2 regions of the Micromonospora sp. NPDC051296 genome follow, and region 1 is predicted to be linked to the other one. Evidence: riboswitches for the same ligand, from Rfam matches in the RefSeq annotation. Region 1 holds a riboswitch; the other holds the start of a gene.
What was found. A riboswitch is a leader RNA that binds a small molecule or an ion and turns the genes downstream of it on or off. The one in region 1 is predicted to bind S-adenosylmethionine.
Positions count from the first base shown of each region.

Region 2: another riboswitch for S-adenosylmethionine. It lies ahead of thrC (threonine synthase); the one in region 1 lies ahead of AB0M52_RS06235 (ABC transporter substrate-binding protein).

Region 1 is NZ_JBFBAO010000034.1:15,714-19,560, forward strand. Features, by position in the region: gene AB0M52_RS06230 (amino acid ABC transporter permease) at 1-605, opposite strand, end outside; gene AB0M52_RS06235 (ABC transporter substrate-binding protein) at 640-1,494, opposite strand; SAM riboswitch class IV at 1,778-1,890, opposite strand; gene AB0M52_RS06240 (hypothetical protein) at 2,001-2,189, opposite strand; gene AB0M52_RS06245 (class I SAM-dependent methyltransferase) at 2,332-3,078, shown strand; gene AB0M52_RS06250 (Rieske (2Fe-2S) protein) at 3,455-3,847, opposite strand, start outside.
Region 2 is NZ_JBFBAO010000086.1:8,629-12,475, forward strand. Features, by position in the region: gene AB0M52_RS12265 (alpha/beta fold hydrolase) at 1-695, shown strand, start outside; gene AB0M52_RS12270 (ABC transporter permease subunit) at 695-1,594, shown strand; gene AB0M52_RS12275 (hypothetical protein) at 1,618-1,815, opposite strand; SAM riboswitch class I at 1,919-2,054, shown strand; gene thrC (threonine synthase) at 2,064-3,350, shown strand; gene AB0M52_RS12285 (GNAT family N-acetyltransferase) at 3,656-3,847, shown strand, end outside.

The sequences.
Region 1 (3,847 bases):
TGGTTGCCGGTGTTGGCCGCGTAGTCCTGCCCGATCCGGAACAGCTCTCGCTGGCTGGCCAGCAGGCCGAGGAAGTAGACCAGGCTGGAGTCCTTGATCAGCGCGATCAACTGGTTCACCCAGGCCGGCAGGATCCGGCGGATGCCCTGCGGAATGATCACCATCCGCATCGCCTCGCCCCAGGAGAAGCCCAACGCGCGAGCCGCCTCCAGCTGGGTGGCCTCCACCGACTGGATGCCGGAGCGGAAGATCTCACCGATGTACGCCGCGGCGATCAGCGACAGCGCCAGGATGCCCAGCGGGTACGGGTTGGGCCCCCACACCTGCATGCCCAGCGGGGCCAGGCCGACTCCGATCAGCAGGATCGTCGCCGCCGCCGGCAGGCCGCGGAACACGTCGGTGTAGACCCGGGCCGGCCAGCGCAACCAGCGGGTACGCGAGATGCCCGCCACGGCCAGCAGGATGCCCAGCGCCGAGCCGAGCAGGGCGGCGGTGACCGCCAGGATCAGCGTGTTCGGCAACCCGACGGTGAGCATGTCGGGTAGCGCCTCGCGCATGGACTCCCAGTCGAAGAACGTCTCCCACAGGGTGCGCAACGGATCCACGGTCAACCTCCGCCCTGCTCGCTCGTCGTCCTACTCAGGAAGCGGCCGACGCCGACGGCGCCACCTGGTTGCCGCTGCCCGGGGTGAAGTCGGCCGGGATCGGGCGGCCCGGGTAGTACTGCTCCTGCAGCCGGGTCCAGGTGCCGTCGGCGATCACCTCGTCCAGGGCCTTGTCCAGCGCCTCACGCAGCGCGTCGTTGCCCTTGGCGAAGGCGTACGCAGTCGGGGCCGGGCTGAGCAGCTTCGCCGCCACCGTGATCTTGCCGCCGCTGTCCGCGGCGGACTTCTCGCCGATCTCGGCGGGAGCGATCCAGGCATCCGCGGTGCCGGCCTTGAGCTGGTTGAGCGCACCGTTGTAGTCGGGCACCCGTACCGGGTCGAGGCCCTTGCCGGTGGCGTAGTCGTCCTGGACGGTGCCCTGCACGACCACCACCCGCTTGCCGGGCAGCTCGTCGAAGCTGCTCAGCGACGAGCCGGCGGGCACGTCGAGGCCGAAGTAGCCGAAGTCGTACCCGTTGCCGAAGTCGACGGTCTTCTTCCGCGCCTCGGTGATGGTGATCGACGAGCTGCCGATGTCGAACTTGCGGTTGCCCACCTGGGCGAGCAGAGCGGAGAAGTCGGTGCCGACGAACTCCACCTTCAGCCCGATCTTGTCGGCAGCGGCGACCAGCAGATCGTTGTCGAACCCGGTGAACTTGCCGTCCTTGAGGTAGACGTTCGGCGGCGCGTCGCTGAGCGTGCCGGCCCGCAGCACCCCGGGCTGGAGCAGGTTGTACGGGTTGTCGGTGCTGCCGGCGGAGCCCGAGCCGCAGGCGGTGAGGGCGGTGGCACCGAGGACGGCGACGACGCCGATGGCGGCGGCTCGGGTCAGGGCAGGAAGGAATCGCACAGGTGTCTCCTGGTTGAGCGGCGGCGGGCACGGGCGTGCCGCACCGACGGTCCGCCGCAGGGCGGACCGCTGGGATGGATCGGTCAGGAAGAAGGCGTGTCGGTCAGCCGGGCCGGGTCGGATCGGTGACCGGAAGCGGCGGCGCGGTCAGCTACACGCGGCGCTGCAGACCCGCATCATGTCGACGTGCCGGCGCCGGGTCAGGCCCGGGCAGGCCACGACGGGAACGGGTCGACTGCGGAACGACATGGTTCTCCCTCTAGGTCGTGATGACCTGGGAACCAGGCCACGCTTGCACCGGAGGTTGCTCCGATGCCTGGTCTTCACCCGGGGCACCCCTGCGCGGACGAGGGTTGCCGGCCAGCGAGCCGGGGCTTGACGCTGGCGCTCATGACCTGCCGCCGAGGCTAGCAGCCGGTGACGGGGCGGCGTCCACCCGTTATGACAACCCTCACGCGGGGCCGTGGCGGCGGCGAGGTTGTCCCCAGGCCCGGCGAGCCGTGCTCTCAGCCGGGCGAGGTGCCCGGGTCACGCCGGTAGGTCAGCTCGAAGTCGAGGTCCCACCTGGTGCCGTCCCGGGAGATCTCCCAACGGCCGTCGATGCGGTCGCCGTCGGCGGCGAGGGTGCCGACGAAACGCTGGCCGAACCCGGGCGCGTCGCGCCACTGCCGCCACACGCCGTCGGCGTACGTCATCCGGTAGACCCGGTGCACCCCGCGGCACGGGCCCGGCACTCCGTCCGGCAGTTCCGGCCGGTCAACGGCGGCTGAGGCCGGGCGAGCGCACCCCGGAAAACCGGTTGGCGGTTTCGGCGCGGGCAGCTAGCGTCCCTCGACCATGGACCTGCCCCGCAGTTTCGTCATCCGCGAGGGTGATCTTCGCATCCTCAACCCGTTCGACGCCGGCAAGCTGGCCACCCTGGGCCGGGTGCTGAAGCTCCCGCCGGGCACCTCGATCGTCGACTTGTGCAGCGGCAAGGGCGAGCTGCTCTGCACCTGGGCCCGCGACCACGGGGTGGTCGGCACCGGCGTCGACATCAGCACCGCGTTCACCGCCGCCGCCCGCGAACGGGCGGCCGAGCTGGGCGTTGCCGAGCAGGTCCGGTTCGTGCACGGCGACGCGGCGGCGTACGTACCCGAGAAGCCGGTCGACGTGGCGGCCTGCGTCGGTGCCACCTTGATCGGCGAGGGTGTCGCCGGCACCCTGGAGATCCTGGCCCGGGGGCTGCGCCCGGGCGGGATCGCGCTGGTCGGTGAACCCTACTGGCGGATCGACCCGCCGGACCAGGCGACCGTCGAGGGCAGCCAGGCCGCAAACCGGGAGGACTTCCAGGACCTGCCCGGCCTGGTCCGCCTCTTCGGCGACCAGGGGTGGGACCTGGTGGAGATGGTGCTGGCCGACCAGGACAGCTGGGACCGCTATGCGGCGGCGCACTGGCTCAACCTGCGCCGCTGGCTGGACGCGAACCCTGATGACCCGCTCGCCGGCGAGCTCCGGCAGGAGTTGACCGAGGACCCGTTGCGCTACGTGCGGTACCAGCGTGAGCACATGGGCTGGGGCGTCTTCGCGCTGATCCGCCGCTGACTGGAATGGCCGCTGGCCGGGTGCTTAATCCGCGGCGCCGCCGTGCCGTCAAGCCGCAGCCGGCGGCCCTGGCCGTCTGACACGTCTTCCGTCGATGGGCGGGACCGCATAGGGTGTCGATGGAAGCGCTCCCACAGCCTGCCGGGCAGGGCCGTCATTCGACTCGCCGCCGGCGCCAGCACCACCTTCGGGCTGACCGGCAACGGATCGGGTACGCCGGCCAGCCTCAGCTGCACCGCCTCCTGGCCGTCGGACTCCGGGACCCCTGCCCTGCCCGCCCCCGGGTGGGGCAGGGGCCGTCCGGCGTCGCTACGCCACCCCGGACGGCCCCGCGCGGCCCGGGCCTGGATGGGCCGCGTCATGGTGCCGACATGCCCTAGGCGAGCCGGATGGCGTCCCCGTCCACGGTGACGTTGGCGGCCGCCAGCGGGGCCCCGGCCGGTCCGCTGCGCACCGAGCCGTCGGCGATGTCGAACACGCTGTTGTGGCAGGCGCAGACGATGGTGCCGTCGGCGACCGAGGTGACCGTGCAGCCCTGGTGGGTGCAGGTCGCGGAGTACGCCTTGATGGTTCCCGCCGTGGGCTGTGTTACCACCACGCCCGCCTCGGCGAAGATCTGTCCGCCACCGACCGGGATGTCGGCCAGCGTGGCCAGCGCCGGCGGGCCCCCGGCGTCCGGTGCGCCGGATACGGAGGGGTCGGCGCTGGTGGCCGGGGCGGCCGGGGGCGGTGGCGCCGCCGCCGGTTGGCCGTACGTCGCACAGCCGGT
Region 2 (3,847 bases), on a different contig from region 1:
CGAGGATCGGCGCGCTGGTCGAGGGTCCCGGCTTCCTGCCGCACCTGTCCGGGCTGGAGAACCTGAAGGCGTACTGGCGGGCGACCGGGCGGCCGGCGGCCGACGCCCACTTCGACCAGGCGCTGGAGATCGCCGGGCTGGGTTCCTCGGTGCACCGGCGGGTACGCAAGTACAGCCACGGCATGAAGCAGCGGTTGGCCATCGCCCAGGCCATGCTCGGCCTGCCGGAGCTGCTGGTGCTCGACGAACCGACCGACGGGCTGGACCCGCCGCAGATCGCCGAGATGCGCCGGGTGCTCCAGCGGTACGCCACCGGCGGCCGGGCGGTGCTGGTCTCCAGCCACCTGCTCGCCGAGGTGGAGCAGACCTGCACCCACGCGGTGGTGGTCAACAAGGGGCGGATCGTCGCCTCCGGGCCGGTCGAGGACATCGTCGGCGAGTCGCCCAGCGTGCTGTTCGAGGTGACCGACCCGGCGGCGGCCCGGACCGTGTTGGACGGTCTCGGCGGTGTCCGGGTGCTGGACGACTCCGACGGGAACCTGGTGGTCGACACCAACGGCACCGCCCGCAGCGAGGTCGTCGCCGAGCTGGTGCGGGCCGGGATCGGAGTGGACCGGGTGGTGCCCCGGCGCCGCCTGGAGGACGCCTTCCTCGCCCTGGTGGGCGAGAACTCTCGGGGAAGCGGGGACCGGTGATGGCGGGATCGACTGTCGAGCCGACGCGGAGTGCGGCCGGCGTGGCAGCGTCCGGAGCGGCGGCCGGCTATCGGCCGTCGAAGACGCTGCCGTTCGTCGCGGAGTTCCGCCGGCAGGCGTCGCGGCGGCGTACCCAGTTGGCGCTCGGCTTCATGGTGCTGCTGCCGCTGATCATCCTGATCGCGTTCCAGTTCGAATCGGGCGACGACGACAACGGACGGGGTGAGTTCGGCAGCCTCGTCTCGTTCGCCACCTCGGGTGGGTTGAACTTCACCCTGTTCACGATCTTCGTCTCGGCGTCGTTCCTGCTGGTCGTGGTGGTGGCGCTGTTCTGCGGCGACACGGTGGCCAGCGAGGCGAGCTGGGGCAGCCTGCGTTACCTGCTGGCGGTGCCGGTGCCCCGGGCCCGGTTGCTCGCGGTGAAGCTGCTGGTCGCGCTCACGTACTCGGCCTTGGCCCTGGTGCTGCTCGCCGGCACGGCGCTGCTGATCGGGACCCTGAGATACGGCTGGTCGCCGCTGCGCAGCACGGTCGCCGCGCAGCTGGAGCCGGCCGAGGGGCTGCTGCGCCTGCTCATGGTGCTCGGCTACCTGGCGGTCGTCCTGCTGGTGGTCGCCGGCCTGGCGTTCCTGCTCTCGGTGATCACGGACGCGGCGCTCGGCGCGGTCGGCGGCGCGGTGCTGCTGTGGATCCTGTCCAGCATCCTGGACCAGATCACCGCGCTCGGCGCGATCCGGTCGTTCCTGCCGACCCACTACAGCACGGCCTGGCTCGGGTTGCTCTCCACGCCGGTACAGACCGACGACCTCGTCCGGGGTGCCGTCTCGGCGATCTGCTACGCCACCCTCTTCTGGGGGCTGGCCTTCTGGCGCTTCACCCGCAAGGACATCACCAGCTGACGCCGGCCGCCGGCCGGGTCGGCTCAGAGCAGCGGGACCGCGGAGGTGGACGGCGTCCCGGGCGTCGGCGTGGGCGTCGTCGGCACCCGTTTCCGCCAGGCGCTGACCCCGATCCGGTCGGCCAGGACCAGCGGCCGGGGCGGCTTGTCGAAGCCCGAGGTGATCTCCCCGGGCATCATCGCACTGGCCGCGGCGTCGGCGTGGCCCCGCGCGTCACGCACGCCAGCGCAGCGCTACCCGGGTCACTTGAGGGATCGCTCACAGGCTGAGATCGACGGGAGACGAGCGGGGCGGGATTGCCTAGACTCGACGGCACAACTGCATACCTCATCCAGAGGGGCTGAGGGATACGGCCCGACGACGCCCCGGCAACCACCCCCCGCGCTCATCGTTGAGCGCCCGGCGGGGCAGGTGCCAATTCCGTCCCCGCCGCAGGGTGCGATGCGGGGAAAGATGAGAGGACCTCGACATGTCGTCGACGCTCGCCCCTTCCGGCATTGACACCACCGCCAGCCCCGCCCGCGCACTGGTCTGCCGCGCCTGTTCGGCCCGCTACCCACTCGCCGCCCAGCACGCCTGTTACGAGTGTTTCGGTCCGCTGGAGGTCGACTACGACCCCGCCGCCCTGGCCACCGTCACCCGGGAGCAGATCGAGGCCGGCCCCCGCAACCTCTGGCGGTATGCCAGCCTGCTGCCCGCCGGCCAGGACCCGGCCACCCGGGTCACCCTGGATCCGGGATTCACCCCCCTGGTAGCCGCCGACCGGCTCGCCGCCGAGCTGGGCATCACCGCCCCGCTGTGGGTCAAGGACGACAGCGCCAACCCCACCCACTCGTTCAAGGACCGGGTGGTGTCGGTGGCGCTGAGTGCGGCCCGGGCGTTGGGCTTCACCCGGTACGCCTGCGCCTCCACCGGCAACCTGGCCAACTCGGTCGCCGCGCACGCGGCCCGGGTGGGCGCGCCGTCGGTGGTCTTCATCCCCAGTGACCTGGAGCAGGGCAAGGTCGTGACCACTGCGGTCTACGGCGGCGACCTGGTCGCGATCGACGGCTCGTATGACGATGTGAACCGGCTCTGCGGCGAGCTGGTGGAGACCGACGAGTTCGAGGACACGGCGTTCGTCAATGTGAACGTCCGGCCGTACTACGCGGAGGGCTCGAAGACGCTCGGCTACGAGGTCGCCGAGCAGCTCGGCTGGCGGATCCCGGCCCAGGTGGTCATTCCGATGGCCTCCGGCGAGCTGCTCACCAAGATTGACAAGGCGTTCACCGAGTTGGTGGAGATCGGGCTGGTCGACGCGCCGGCCGGCGGCTGGAGGGTTTTCGGGGCGCAGTCGGCCGGCTGCAACCCGATCGCCACCGCGCTGCACGCGGGCAGCGACATCATCACCCCGGTCAAGCCCACCGGGATTGCGAAGTCGCTCAACATCGGTGACCCGGCGGCCGGCCTGTACGCCCTCGAAGCGGTACGCCGCACCGGCGGCTGGATGGAGTACGTCGACGACGACGAGATCCGCGCCGGCGTGCGGCTGCTGGCGCGTACCACCGGGATTTTCGCGGAGACCGCCGGCGGGGTGACCGTGGCGGTCCTGCGCAAGCTGGTCGAGTCCGGCCGGCTGGACCCGGCCGCCGAGACCGTGGTGTTCAACACCGGCGAGGGGCTCAAGACGCTCGACGCCGTCGCCGGCCAGGTGGGCCCGACCCACCGGATCAAGCCGTCGCTGCGCGCCGCCCGCGACGCCGGCCTGCTCGGCTGAGGCCGTCGTTCGGCCGGTGCTCGGCGGTGCGATGGTGGGGTGGTGGATCGCCCGAGTGGGGGATCGGGCGGATCCGCCGGGTAACCGGCTTTTCGCAGTGAGTGCGGAAAACACGCCGTCGGGGACTTGACGGCAGGAACCGGACGGCGCAAGATGCTCCGTGCGGGAGGGCGTTTCGCCGTAGACTCTCAGTCTTTACGACCCAACGCCGGAGGCGTTGTGCGATCGACCCTCCCGACCAACGTCCGAACGGGCCAGCGGAAAATTCGCTGGCCCGTTCGTTTGTCGTGGCGCACGCTGCGAGCATGACCATCACCATCACGACCTTCGGGCCCGCCGACGAGTCGGCGATCGAGCAGGCGTACCAGGTCGGTGCGGCGTCCGAGGCCGTGGACGCGCCCGACTTCCCGCCGTTCTGCCGGCGACGGTTCACGGCGATGGTCCGCCATCCGATGCCGGGCAACGCACCGGTGAACCTGCTGGCCCGGCTCGACGGC